Linked DNA regions of Rhodopseudomonas sp. BAL398. The protein of the gene in region 2 interacts with the protein of the main gene of each other region in a pairwise test. Links are inferred from orthologs where the notes say so. Each region holds a gene or a part of one and is shown on either strand. Other genes may lie near its edges.

Region 1 (5,565 bases), 3.7 Mb from region 2 along the record:
CGGGCTGGCGTTCACGGCGATCGGCCTGTTCGCGCCGCACGCCGTGCATCTGATGTAGCGCAAGCGGAGTTATGCCAACGGACTTTGCGTTGACACATCAATTTGGTCATGGCCGGGCTTGTCCCGGCCATCCACGTCTTTGATCCGGCACTGCTTTCAAGGCGTGGATGCCCGGCACAAGGCCGGGCATGACGAACGAGAGGCAACGACTGTTGGTATTATCGCGACTGCTGCACCCGCCTGCGAAACCGTTGCATGAGCCGCAGCGTCCGCGCGCCCCAGCCGGCACCGGTCGCCCCGAGCGTGTCCCGGATCCTGGTTCGGATCGTCGCCATGATCGGGGCGACGTAGTCATGCGCCTTGAGGCGCATCCGGATGATGAACCGATAGGTCGCCGCGAACCAGCGCAGCTGCAGCAGCTTCGGCTTGGTCACATCGAAAATGAAGGCGATCACGCCGAGCCCGACGATCTGCGCAAAGCCGAAGATGGCGAGGCCGCCGATCATCTGTCCGCGCGCGAGCAGCGCCAGCGCGAATAGCTTCAGCGGATACAGCGGCAGCAGCGGCACCAGGAACACGGTCAGCGCCAGCCGCGGCGACAGCCGTTCGATCCGCAGCGTCAGCCAGGATTTCAACTGGCGCAGCGGAATCTGCGCGACGATCCGCGCCACCACCGGCTCGAGGTGGTCCCAGAACCAGGCCTCGATCAGGAACGCGACCGCGAGGATGAACCACAGCGGCTGCAGCAGGCGGCGCATCATCGGCCTCGTCCGTTGTCCGGACCAGGCCGGTGCTGGATCACATATGGATGGCGCGCTTGCCGACCGCAAGCGCGGCTTCCTTGACCGCCTCGGAACGGGTCGGATGGGCGTGGCAGGTGCGCGCCAGGTCTTCGGCGGAGCCGCCGAATTCCATCAGCACCGCGGCCTCGTGGATCATCTCGCCGGCCTCGCGGCCGACAATATGCACGCCGAGCACGCGGTCGGTGGCGGCATCGGCGAGTATCTTCACCAGGCCCTCGGTGGTCTGGTTGACCTTGGAGCGGCCATTGGCGGTGAAGGGAAACTTGCCGACGGTGTAGGCGACGCCGGCCTGCTTCAGCTCGTCCTCGGTCTTGCCGACCGAGGACACTTCCGGGGTGGTGTAGACCACGCCCGGGATCACGTCGTAATTCACGTGACCAGCCTTGCCGGCCAAGATCTCGGCGACCGCGACGCCTTCGTCCTCGGCCTTGTGCGCCAGCATCGGCCCGGCGACGACGTCGCCGATGGCGTAGATGCCCTTCACGCTGGAAGCAAAATGGTCGTCGATCTGGATCCGGCCGCGCTCGTCGAGCGCGACGCCGGCTTCCTTCAGGCCAAGGTCCCTGGTGTAGGGCACGCGCCCGATCGCCACCAACACGACATCGGCGTCCAGCACCTCCGGATTGCCGCCGGCGGCGGCCTCCACCGTCACCTTGAGCTTGGCGCCGGCGCCATCGACGCCGGTCACCTTGGCGCCGAGCTTGAAAGCGAAACCCTGCTTTTCAAGGATGCGCTGGAATTGCTTGACGATCTCGCTGTCCATGCCGGGTAGGATGCGGTCGAGATATTCGACCACGGTGACCTGCGCGCCGAGCCGGCGCCACACCGAGCCGAGCTCGAGCCCGATCACCCCGGCGCCGACCACCACCATCTTCTCCGGCACCTTGTCGAGCGACAGCGCGCCGGTCGACGACACGATCCGCTTCTCGTCGATCTCGATGCCCTTCAGCCGCGCCACATCGGAGCCGGTGGCGATCACGATGTTCTTGGCCGCCACGGTCTGGGTCTTGCCGTCGGCGTCGGTGACCTCGACCTTTTCGGCGCCGAGCACCTTGCCCTTGCCGTGGATCACGTCGATCTTGTTCTTCTTCATCAGGAATTCGACGCCCTTGGTGTTGCCGTCGATGCCCTGCTGCTTGAAAGCCATCATCGCCGCCAAGTCGAGCTTCGGCGCCGGCACCGTGATGCCCATCTTGGCGAAGGAGTGGCCGGCTTCCTCGAACATCTCCGAGGCATAGAGCAGCGCCTTCGACGGCATGCAGCCGATATTGAGGCAGGTGCCGCCCAGCGTGGCGTTCTTCTCCACCACAGCGACCTTGAGGCCGAGTTGCGCCGCGCGAATCGCGCAGACATAGCCGCCGGGGCCGGTGCCGATAACAACGAGATCGTAGGTGGACATGAAAAGACTTTCTGTTCAGCTTGCGAGATGGAGGAGGCTAGCTTGCCTCACGGCGCGTTGGCGCAGGGAGTCCGACCCGAAATCGATTTCGTCTCCCTCGTCGTCGAGCCAGAAGATTTTGTAGCCATGGTCTTCGAGTTTGAGATCGTCAAAGCGCGCCGGGTTGGCGCGGAGGAATTCGAACATCTCGCCCTTGGCGAGCAACGGCCGCAAATCAACGACGCCGGCAAAATCGTCAGTCCAGACGATCTTGAGAACCCCGAATATCACCGGCTCCGCGCTCTTGATGGCGACGATCTCAGTCATTGATCTCTCCGGCTTGCGCAGCTCCTCAACCGCGGTCCAGGCTTTCATCAGGTCCATTTGGTGCCTGTCGGTCCAGGATAGCACACGGCCGAGTTTCGCGGGAGGCAGCGACCCGCGCAAAATCCGGCCGGTCCGGATCTCAATTTGAGCCACGAACTCCGCCGACCGGGCGGGGAAATGCGGCGGCGGATGCTCGTCTGGATAGAATTCGATCTTCACGCCATCGACCATCGCGACCACCGGCACGGCTTCCTCCGTGGCAATGTTAGCGCCCGCCCGAGACGTCGAGAATGGCGCTGGTGACGTAGGAGGCCTCGTCGGACAACAGCCAGACGATGGCGTTGGCGATTTCGTCGGCGGTGCCGACGCGCTTCATCGGCACGTTCGAGCTGAGCCGGTGGGCGCGCTCGGGGTCGCCGCCGGAGGCATGGATGTCGGTATCGATCAGGCCGGGGCGGATCGCCGCGACGCGAATGCCTTCGCCAGCGACCTCGTGGCCGAGGCCGACGGTGAAGGAATCGATTGCGCCCTTGGAGGCGGCGTAATCCACATAGGTGTTGGGCGAGCCGAGCTTGGCGGCGACTGACGACAGGTTGACGATGACGCCGCCCTGGCCGCCATGCCGGGTCGATAGGCGTTTGACCGCCTCGCGCGCGCACAGGATGCTGCCGGTGACGTTGACCGCCATCATGCGCTGGATCCGCTCGGCCGACATTTCGTCGACCCGCGAGGTCGGGCCGACGATGCCGGCATTGTTGACCAGCGCGCCGAGCGTGCCGAACGCATCCGCCGCCTTGAACAGCGCTACGATATCGTCCTCGTCGCCGACGTCGCATTTGACCGCCACCGCCTTGCCGTTGCGGGCCTCGATCTTGGCCACCACCTCGGCGGCCGCGACCGCGTTGCTGGCATAGCCGATGACGACCCGGAAGCCGCGCGCCGCGGCGGCGATCGCGGTGGCCCGGCCGATGCCGCGGCTTCCGCCGGTGACGATGACAACGCGATCGGTCAAGGCGTGCTCCCCTTATTCACGTTCAGCTCAGCAGCCGGATCAGCATGGCGATCAGCGCCAGCAGCGACACGAACCACGCCAGGCTGCGGGCGAATGGAATTTGCACCAGATACAGCGGCACGTAGACAATCCGCGCCAGCAGCCAGATCTCGGCGCCAAGCGCGCCCCAGCCGCCGCCGCGGCCGGTCACGACGAGCGCCAGCGCCAGCGCCACGAACACCGGATAGGTCTCGAGCAAATTGCGAAACGCCCGGCCGGCGCGTCCGGCGAATTTGCCATGCGCGACTTTGCCGGCGTCGCGCGGGCCGGCCTGATACTGACCGCCGAGCTCCAAGGTCACCGGCACCGACGCCAGAAATATCTGCCCGATCAGCAGCACGACGCTCCAGCCCAGCACGGTGATTTCGGTCGGCAATGGCGGCATCGGGTTCCTATTCGCTTTGGCTGGGCTGGCGGGTCACGCCGATTCGGCGGTCGTCGCCGGCTGGTTGCGACGATCGACGAAGAGCCGCGACCGCAATGAGGAGGGCAACGCGATCAGTCATGTCGGCCTCCCGGTCGGAATAGGACTATTCGGCAGCAGACCGGCTCGCGCGATAATGATCCGCGAGCTTGGCCACTTCCTGCGTCTCAATGAGGATGCGCGTCGCGTCCGGACAAAAATCGATCTCGTTGCCGATATCGTTCAAATTCCATCCGAATGTATGGCCGTCCGGATCGACCGCGACGCCGGCAAAGAAGGCTTCATCGCGCAACCGCGCGAACGCCGGACCATTGGCGATCATGTCCGAGAGATCATATTCGCCCGACAGGCCATCGTCGAACGTGATCCTCAGAACCGGGTAGCGCAGGACGGAGACGTCGGCGATGCGGTAATTCATTGATCGATCCTCCCTCCGCTATAGCGAAGCGCACGGACTTCCTGCCAAACATAGGCAACCTGCTCGCGATTTGCCGCGAGCCAGGACTGCACCTCCCGCAACTTCGCCGTCGGTAGAGATCCTTCCAAGACATCCCCGGTCAAGATCGAGATCATCACCTCAAACTCGGCAAAACGGGCATGGAGATGTGGCGGCAGGTGGTCCTTTGGATAGATGATGATGCGAACGCCGGCGACAATAGCGATCGTCGGCATCGCTGAGTGTCCTTACAGATCCAGCACCATCCGGGCCGGGTCTTCCAGGTTCTCCTTGACCCGGACCAGGAAGGTGACGGCTTCCTTGCCGTCGATGACGCGGTGGTCGTAGCTGAGCGCCAGATACATCATCGGCCGGATCTCGACCTTGCCGGCGATCGCGACCGGGCGTTCCTGGATCTTGTGCATGCCCAGGATCGCCGATTGCGGTGCGTTCAGGATCGGGGTCGACATCAGCGAGCCGTAGATGCCGCCATTGGTGATGGTGAAGGTGCCGCCCTGCATTTCGTCGATCTTGAGCGCGCCGTCGCGGGCGCGCCGGCCGAAATCGGCGATCGTCTTCTCGATCGCGGCGATCGATTTGGTGTCGCAGTCGCGCACCACCGGGACCACCAGGCCCTTGTCGGTGCCGACGGCGACGCCGACATGGTAGTAATTCTTGTAGATCAGATCGGTGCCGTCGATCTCGGCATTGGCGGCCGGGATGTCCTTGAGCGCGTGCACGCAGGCCTTGGTGAAGAAGCCCATGAAGCCGAGCTTGGAGCCGTGCTTCTTCTCAAACACCTCTTTGTACTGCGTGCGCATCGCCATGATGTGGCTCATGTCGACCTCATTGAAGGTCGTCAGCATCGCCGCGGTGTTCTGCACTTCCTTGAGCCGGCGCGCGATGGTCTGGCGCAGCCGCGTCATCTTCACGCGCTCCTCGCGGGCGGCGTCGTCGGCCGGCGACGGGGCGCGGACCTGCACCGCCGCGGCGGGCTGATTGACCGGGGTCGGCGCCGAGGCCGCCTTTTCGATCGCCGCCAGCATGTCGCCCTTGGTGACGCGGCCGTCCTTGCCGGAGCCCGGCACGGTCGAGGCGTCGACGCCGCTCTCGGCCGACAGCCGGCGTACCGACGGCGCCTGCGGC
Region 2 (8,334 bases):
CGGAGCTATCCAGCGTCATCTGCAGCGCCACCCGCGCCGCCGGCATCGCCAGCGCGCGATAATGCAGCGCGGCCCCATCGACCCCGGCGAGTTGCAGCCGCAGATTCAGCGCCACGCCGGCGTCCGACGGCTGCGCATGAACATCGACCTCGGCCTCGCCGCCGCCGATCTTGCCCTTGGAGTCGACGCTCAGCGAGCGGCCGTCGCCGCGGATCACGCCGCTGACCGGTTGCAGTTCGGCACCGCCCGGCAACACCCCGCGCAGCGCCTGGAATGTCACCCGGCCGCGCCAGCCCTGCATCCATCCGTTTCCCAGCGGGGCGGTCTGATCGACGCCGGCGCCGACCGCCAGCCGGAACAGCGGCGCCAGCTGCAGCGTATCGATCCCGGCCTCGCCTTCGATCACATTGGCATTGTCTTTGCCGTCTTTGTCGTCGCCGAGCGTCACCGCAATCCGGCCACGCAGCTTGGCGCCGGCGATTCCGGCGTCGATATCGTTGAAGCTCCATTTGCTGCCGGCGACGCCGAGCCGCGAGGTCAGACTGATCGTCGCCAATTTCGGATCGGCGGCGTCCAGCCGCAGCAGCGGCGTCAAATTGAGGCGTGGCGCCTTCAGATTCAGCGTCGCCGTCGGCTCGCTCGCCCAAGGCTTGGCGCTGCCCTCGGCCTCGACGTCAAGCGCTTCGCCGGTGAGATGCGCCTTCAGCCGCAGCGGCGCTTGCCAAGCTCCGGTCGCCGAGGCCTGCAGCCGCGCGCCGCCCTCGCCCGCGGCGATCGCCCGATCAAGCCGGAGCAAGGCCAGCAGCGCCTCGCCGCGCGTGGCGGACAGATCGGTTTCGGCCGTCACCTCGCTGCGCAACAGCGCCTCGACATCCGCGCCGCGCAGCTCGGCGAGTGACGGCCGCGCCGTGAGGCTGACACGGCCCTTGAGCTGCGGCGCGTCGATCGTGAGCGCGGCGCGGGCCTCGGCCTGTCCGGCTTTGGCCTTGTTGTTTTTGCCCTTGGCGCTCGCCGGGTTGTTGCTCGGCGCCACCGTGAGCGACAGCGTCGCATGTGCCGCTCCCCTTGCGTCGCCCATCGCCTGCAGCCGCGCGGCGACAGCCGGCGCCAGCGGCGCGATCGCGCCGGCGATCTGGCCCAGCGCCGGCGCCCTCGCGCTCACCTGCAGATGGCCGGTGGCGTCGCTGCGATCGAATGATCCATCGCCGTCGAGCATCGCGCCGCCGGCGGTGCCGATCTTCAATTGCTCCAGCGCCAGCATGCGCTGCCCGTAATTCAACCGTGCCACCAGCGGCTGCATGACCTGCCCGCGCGCCGTCGCCCGGGCGAAATCGAACGAGAGCTTGGCCTCGTCGGGCCAATCCGGCTGCGGTCCCGCCAGCGAGCGCAGCAGGCTGGCGGCGCCGTCGAGATCGATCCGATCCGCCTGCAGCGCGGCCTCGATCCGCGACGCGCCCGCCGCGCCGGACAGCGCGATCCGGCCCTGCAGCGTGCCGCCATCGAGTTCGGCCTTGAGCGCATCGATCACCACGCCATCCGGGGCGACGCTGACCGCGGCCCGCGCGCGCAACGGCCTCGGCACCCGGCCGGGGGTGTCGTCGCGCGCCTGCAGCCAGGCCGCCAGCAGATCCGGATCGGCCGAATCCACGCTCAATTGTCCCTTGAAACTGTCATTGGCGTCGGACGCAGCCCCGCGCAGCGCCAGCTCCGATCCGCCGGGCGCGCGCAGGCTGAGTCGCTCCAGCATCCAGGCCTGGCTGTCGGAGCGCAGATCCGCGGCGATGTTCTGCACCGGCCGGCCGCCCAGCATGATCTGATCGGCGCTGATCTCGATCCGGCTCGGCAGCGGCGGCGACGGCAGGGCTTGCGCCAAGCCGCGTAGCTGCCGCAGCCAGTGCGCCGGCGCGACGACGCCGCCATCGGCCAGCAACCGGTCGGCATCGAGCTGGCGCGCCGCCAGCGTCGCCTGCAGATGCGGCTGGGCGCCAAATTGCAATTCGCCGGCGCCGGACAGTTTCAGCGCCCTGTCCTCAGGGCCGTAAGAGGCCTCGAGCTGCGCCAGCCGGGCGGCATCGGCATCGGCCTTGACCCGCGCCGAGACCCGCCACGGCGTCGGCGCGTCCGCGGCCTTTGGTGCATCCTTGCCCGCCGCTGGAGCCGGCGCCGCCAGCGTCACCGCGCCATCGAAACGCGGCGAGCGCGCCGCGAAGCTCAGCACCCCGTCGAGATCGGCCGACAGCGCCCGCGCGCCGGGATCGACCGTCAGATGCAGCCGCGTGCCATTGCCGTCGGCGACCCGGCCAAGCGACAGCCGGAACGGATACCGCGTCCCCGCCATCAGGAAATTGCCGTCGCCGCGCAACGAGCCGAGCAGCGCCCGCAACTCGCCGCTGAAGGCAATGTCGTTGAGTTCCAGCGTCGCGCGGCTGGCGGCGTCATGCAGCGCAATCCGCCCGGTGAGGTCGAGACGGTCCACCGTCAGCCCGGCCAGATTGGACAGGCCCGACGCCGGCCAATCGAGCCGGCCCTTGGCATCGAGCCCGAGATCCAGCGCAAAGCCGTTGAGGGTGAGTCGGTCGGCGCGCCACTGCCCGCGCATCAGATCGCCAAGGCTGAATTCGACGTCGAGCTTGTCGGCGCGCAGCCGGCCGGGATCATTGGCGCCGCCAACCGTGACCGAGCGCAGCTGCAGGCTCGGCGTTGGCAATAGCCGCGCATCAAGCGCGCCGCTGACGCGAACCGGCGCGCCGACCAGCCGCGTCGCCTCCGCCTCGAATTGCGTGCGGAACTGGTTCCAGTCGATGAAATACGGACCCACCAAGGCGGCGATCAGCGCCAGGATCAGCGCCATCGCCAGGCCGAGTAGCGTCGTCTGCAAGCGGTCTCCTCCCGGGCAGCACAACCGCCCCTCGGTTTCGAAGATAACGCAGACGCTTCAATGCATAAAGCGGAACTATGATGACGTCACAGTAACTGCGGCCTGTCGCCGCGCCGTCAATAAACCATGACGGCGCCTAGGCTTGCGGCAGGATCTTGCCGGGATTGAAGATGTTCTGCGGATCAAGCGCCTGCTTGATCGCGCGCATTGCGGCGAGCGCCTCGAGGCCGAGTTCGGCCGCCAGATATTTCTGCTTGCCCTGGCCGATGCCGTGCTCGCCGGTGCAGGTGCCGTCCATCGCCTGGGCGCGCTCGACCAGCCGATGCATGAATTCCTCGCCGCGCGCCATCTCGTCGGCGTCGTTGACGTCGCACAGCAGCGAGCAATGGAAATTGCCGTCACCGACATGGCCGACGATCGGCGCCAACAGATTGAGCCGCTTCAGATCCTGCTCGGTCTCGACCACGCAATCGGCCAGCCGCGAGATCGGCACGCAGACGTCGGTGGCGACCACGCCGGCGCCGGGGCGCAGCGCTTTCACCGACCAATAGGCGTCGTGCCGCGCCTGCCAAAGCTTGCTGCGATCCTCCGGCCTAGTGGTCCAGGTGAAGTCGCCGCCGCCGCAATCGGCAGCGATGTCGCGGAAATTCTTCGACTGCTCGGCGACCTCGATCTCGCTGCCGTGGAACTCGAGCAGCAGCAGCGGCGTCTCCGGCAGCGTCAGCTTCGAATAGGCATTGACCGCGCGAACCTGGCCTTCGCTCAACAGCTCGATCCGCGCCACCGGAATCCCGGTCTGGATCGCCAGAATGGTGGCCTGGCAGGCGCCCTGCACGCTCTCGAACGAGCACGCCGCCGCCGCGATGGTTTCCGGGATGCCGCGCAGCTTGATGGTGAGTTCGGAGATAATGCCGAGCGTGCCTTCGGCACCGACGAACAGATGGGTCAGGTCGTAGCCGGCCGAGGATTTCTTCGCCCTGGTGCCGGTGGTGATGATCTCGCCGTCGCCGCGGACCACTTTCAGCGCCAGCACATTGTCGCGCATTGTGCCGTAGCGCACCGCATTGGTGCCCGATGCCCGGGTCGAGGCCATGCCGCCGATCGAGGCGTCGGCGCCGGGATCGATCGGGAAGAACACGCCCTGGTCGCGCAGATTTTCGTTCAGCGCCTTGCGGGTGACGCCGGGCTGGATCACGCAATCCAGATCCTCGGCATGAACTTCGAGAATCTTGTTCATGTCGCGCAGATCGATGCAGATGCCGCCGGCCGGCGCATTGACCTGGCCTTCCAGCGAGGTCCCGGTGCCGAAGGCGATCACCGGCACATTATTCTTGGCGCAGATCCGCACCACATCCTGGATGTCGGCGGTCTCCTGCGCCATCACCACGGCATCCGGCGGCTGGGTCGGCAGCCAGGTGGTGGTGTGGCCATGCTGCTCGCGCACCGCCTGCGAGGTGACCAGGCGGTTGCCGAACCGTGCCGCAAGCGCTTCAATGGCGGTGGCCACCGCTTCCGGTTCCGCATGTTTCGGGATGTTGGTGATGGTCAGACCCACGAGAATTCCTCCGGTATGAAACGACCGTGACAAAGGAACCCACAGGGGTCAAGGGAGGCATGTTTTGACTTTCGAAGGAGACCAAATGATTGCGACCACGGCCGCCGCCGATCTGACGCTGCTGCCCGCCCCGTTCCTGTCGTCGGTGATGCAGATCGAGCCGGCATGGATCGATTACAACGGCCATCTCAACATGGCCTATTACAATGTGATGTTCGACCGCGCGATCGACGAGCTGTGGCTGCAGCTGGGAATCGGTCCGCAATATCTCAACACCCGCGGCGGCTCGACCTTCACCGCCGAATGCCACGTCCGCTATCTGCGCGAGATCCATCTCGGCGATCCGGCCCAGGTCTCGATCCTGCTGGTGGCGGCCGACGACAAGCGACTGCACACCTTCAAGGAACTGCGCCACGCCACCGAGGGCTGGCTGTCGGCCACATCGGAGAACATGACGATCCATATGGATATGTCGGCCCGCAAGACCGCGCCGTTTCCGCCGGATATCGCCGAGCGGGTTCAAACGCTGGCGCGGGCGCACGCCGCGGTGCCGCGTTCGGAGAGCATCGGACGAAGCGTCGCGATGCCTCCGAAGCGGGCGCCGCAACTGGCCTAGACTCGGCTTCTGCCGCGAACCAATCCGACCACGGCGGAAACCAGGAACAGCACCACCGCGATGAAGAAGATGATCTTGGCGATTTCGATCGAGGCGCCCGCGATGCCGGTAAAGCCGAGAATGCCGGCGATCAGTGCAACAACCAGAAATGTGATAACCCAACCCAACATGATCCGACCTCCGTTTTCGCGTCAGCTTGATTTTCGCGTCGGCGCGACCGCAATGCCGCGCCGTCTGTGAAATCAATCCAGCATTGCAACGAAAGTTCCGGCCGGTTCCGGGCTCGGCCTTGCCGCCAAAGCGCAGTGCGGATCGCGGAACCAAATCGCGTTCTGGCGGCGCAGCTCGGCTCGCGGCGGGCCGATAAACCTGTCAGTTTGCCCCCCGAGCCCCTATATGGCTGGATAATCCTGCCAGAAGGCTCCTCTTTGCTGGCCCACGGTGCCATCGTGGACGGAAGACGATTCGCATGACTGACCCGATCAAGCGCACCGACAACGATCTGCCCTTCTATCAGCCCGCCGCCGGCGGGATCGCCGCGCGTGCGCGCGCCCAGGCGATGCCGCAATATCTGTCGGGGCTCAATCCGGAGCAGCGCGAGGCGGTCGAGACGCTCGAAGGCCCGGTGCTGGTTCTGGCCGGCGCCGGCACCGGCAAGACCCGGGTGCTGACCTCGCGGATCGCCCATATCCTCTCCACCGGCCGCGCCCGCCCCGGCGAAATCCTCTCCGTCACCTTCACCAACAAGGCGGCGCGTGAGATGAAGCTGCGGCTCGGCCAGATGCTCGGCCAGGCGGTCGAGGGCATGCCCTGGCTCGGCACCTTTCATTCGATCGGCGGCCGCATCCTGCGCTATCACGCCGAATTGGTGCAGCTGAAATCCAACTTCACCGTGCTCGATGTCGACGACCAGATCCGGCTGCTCAAGCAATTGCTCGCCGCCGACAACATCGACGACAAGCGCTGGCCGGCGCGGATGCTGGCCGGGCTGATCGACGGCTGGAAGAATCGCGGGCTGACGCCGGCGCAGGTGCCGGCCGGCGAGGCCGCGGTGTTCGGCAATGGCCGCGGCGGCAAGCTCTACGCCGCCTATCAGGAGCGGCTGAAGATCCTCAACGCCGCCGATTTCGGCGATCTGCTGCTCGAAGGCATCCGCCTGTTCCGCGAGCACCCCGACGTGCTGCGGCAATATCAGAACCGCTTCAAATACATCCTGGTCGACGAATATCAGGACACCAACGTCGCGCAATATCTGTGGCTGCGGCTGCTGGCGCAGGCGCCGACAATCGCCAAGCCAGACGCCTCCTTCACCTCTCCCCACCGGGGAGAGGTCGGATTGCGCAGCAATCCGGGTGAGGGGGCGCCTTCCACATCCGACTCCGAGAGCCCCTCACCCGCCCCGTCGCTGCGCGACATGGCGACCTCTCCCCGGCGGGGAGAGGTGACGCAAGCCGCGCCGCCTGCGACCTCCGCCGCGCCGCCGAAAAACATCTGCTGCGTCGGCGACGACGATCAGTCGATCTATGGCTGGCGCGGCGCCGAGGTCGATAACATCCTGCGCTTCGACCATGATTTTCCCGGCGCCAAGGTGATCCGGCTGGAGCGCAATTATCGCTCCACCGGCCACATCCTCGCCGCCGCCTCGCATCTGATCGCGCATAATGAAAGCCGGCTCGGCAAGACGCTGCGCACCGAGGATGTCGACGGCGAGAAGGTCACCGTCACCGGCTCGTGGGATTCGGAAGAGGAAGCCCGCGCGATCGGCGAGGAGATCGAGCAGCTGCAGCGCGACGGCCACAAGCTCAACGACATCGCGATTCTGGTCCGCGCCTCGTTCCAGATGCGCGAATTCGAGGATCGCTTTGTCACGCTCGGCCTGCCCTACCGGGTGATCGGCGGGCCGCGCTTCTATGAGCGCGCCGAGATCCGCGACGCGCTGGCTTACTTACGCGTGATCAATTCGCCGGCCGACGATCTGGCCTTCGAGCGCATCGTCAATGTGCCCAAGCGCGGCCTCGGCGACGCCACCGTGCAGCTGCTGCACGACCACGCCCGCAAGCGCAAGATCCCGCTGTCCGACGCCGCCCGCGCCGTCGTCGACACCGACGAGTTGAAGCCGAAGGCGCGCGGCAGCCTGCGCGATCTGATGCTGAGCTTCGAGCGCTGGCGCGGGCAGCGCGAGGTCAAGTCGCATACCGAGCTCGCCGAAATCGTGCTCGACGAGAGCGGCTATACGGAGATGTGGCAGAAGGATCGCTCCGCCGACGCCGCCGGCCGCCTTGAGAACCTCAAGGAATTAGTCCGCTCGATGGAAGAGTTCGAAAACCTGCAAGGCTTTCTCGAGCACATCTCGCTGGTGATGGACCGCGAGGGCGGCGTCGACGAGGACGCGGTGAGCGTGATGACGCTGCATTCCGCCAAGGGGCTGGAGTTCGACAGCGTGTTCCTGCCGGGCTGGGAGGAAGGTCTGTTTCCGCATCAGCGCGCGCTCGACGATCAGGGCCGCGCCGGGCTCGAGGAAGAACGCCGCCTCGCCCATGTCGGCATCACCCGCGCAAGGAAACGCGCGAAATTGTACTTCGCCACCAACCGGCGGATTCACGGCACCTGGAATACGACGCTGCCGTCGCGCTTTCTCGACGAATTGCCGGCCGACAATGTCGAGATCACCGAATCCAAGGGCGGCTCCGGCTGGGGAGGCATGAGCGGCTACGGCCCGTCGCGCTTCGACAATGTCGAATCCTTCGGCTCGAGCTACTCGACGCCCGGCTGGCAGCGCGCCCAGGCGCAACGCCGCGGCGGCAACAATGGCGGCCAGGCCGGCTCCGGCTTCAACGAAAGCCAATCGCCGTTCGGCGGCTCACGCAGCGACGCCGGCTTCGCCCGCCGCAACCCGACGACGATCGAAGGCGAGCTGGTAGCGAAATCCACCGGCGCGGCCTCGGAGTTTTCCCTGAAGGACCGGGTCTTCCACCAGAAATTCGGCTACGGCCATGTGGTGAAAGTCGACGGCAACAAACTCACCATCGCGTTTGAAAAGGCCGGCGAGAAGAAGGTGGTCGATAGTTTCGTCGAGCGGGTTTAGCTTTCCCCTTCAGGAGCGATCAATCTGATCAGGGGCCTTCGGGGCTGTCATTGCGAGGAGCTGTTGCGACGAAGCAATCCAGTCTGTGCTTGGCACACCTGGATTGCTTCGCCTGCGGACGGCGCTGCGCGCCGGCCTCGGCTCGCAATGACGAGGTCGCGCCTCATATTTAAGGGCTGCTGTTTCGGTCATGTCCGTGG

Evidence for each region.
Region 1: the proteins of RBJ75_RS02080 (region 2) and lpdA interact in binary tests that used the Escherichia coli proteins (3 or more experiments, as listed by UniProt). The link is inferred for Rhodopseudomonas sp. BAL398 from one-to-one orthologs.

What each region holds. Positions count from the first base shown.
Region 1 is NZ_CP133111.1:4,185,307-4,190,871, reverse strand. Bases 1-2,965 are described here. They hold lpdA (dihydrolipoyl dehydrogenase), read right to left. Parts: upstream 2,203-2,965; coding sequence 799-2,202; downstream 1-798. Other genes in these bases: RBJ75_RS19760 (SDR family oxidoreductase), read right to left, coding at 2,774-2,965; RBJ75_RS19765 (DUF4160 domain-containing protein), read right to left, coding at 2,218-2,754; RBJ75_RS19775 (hypothetical protein), read right to left, coding at 219-761; RBJ75_RS19780 (DUF4337 domain-containing protein), read left to right, coding at 1-58. Also shown: more of RBJ75_RS19760, read right to left, coding at 2,966-3,520; RBJ75_RS19755 (MAPEG family protein), read right to left, coding at 3,543-3,944; RBJ75_RS19750 (DUF2442 domain-containing protein), read right to left, coding at 4,090-4,401; RBJ75_RS19745 (DUF4160 domain-containing protein), read right to left, coding at 4,398-4,655; odhB (2-oxoglutarate dehydrogenase complex dihydrolipoyllysine-residue succinyltransferase), read right to left, coding at 4,668-5,565. UniProt on the Escherichia coli protein: Lipoamide dehydrogenase is a component of the glycine cleavage system as well as of the alpha-ketoacid dehydrogenase complexes.
Region 2 is NZ_CP133111.1:451,758-460,091, reverse strand. Bases 5,203-8,334 are described here. They hold RBJ75_RS02080 (ATP-dependent helicase), read left to right. Parts: upstream 5,203-5,518; coding sequence 5,519-8,134; downstream 8,135-8,334. Other genes in these bases: RBJ75_RS02085 (DUF1328 domain-containing protein), read right to left, coding at 5,203-5,219. In the rest of the region: RBJ75_RS02100 (AsmA family protein), read right to left, coding at 1-2,878; RBJ75_RS02095 (FAD-binding oxidoreductase), read right to left, coding at 3,015-4,433; RBJ75_RS02090 (thioesterase family protein), read left to right, coding at 4,519-5,049; more of RBJ75_RS02085, read right to left, coding at 5,046-5,202. UniProt on the Escherichia coli protein: A helicase with DNA-dependent ATPase activity. Unwinds DNA duplexes with 3'-5' polarity. Translocates on single-stranded DNA with 3'-5' polarity. Initiates unwinding more efficiently from a nicked substrate than double-stranded DNA.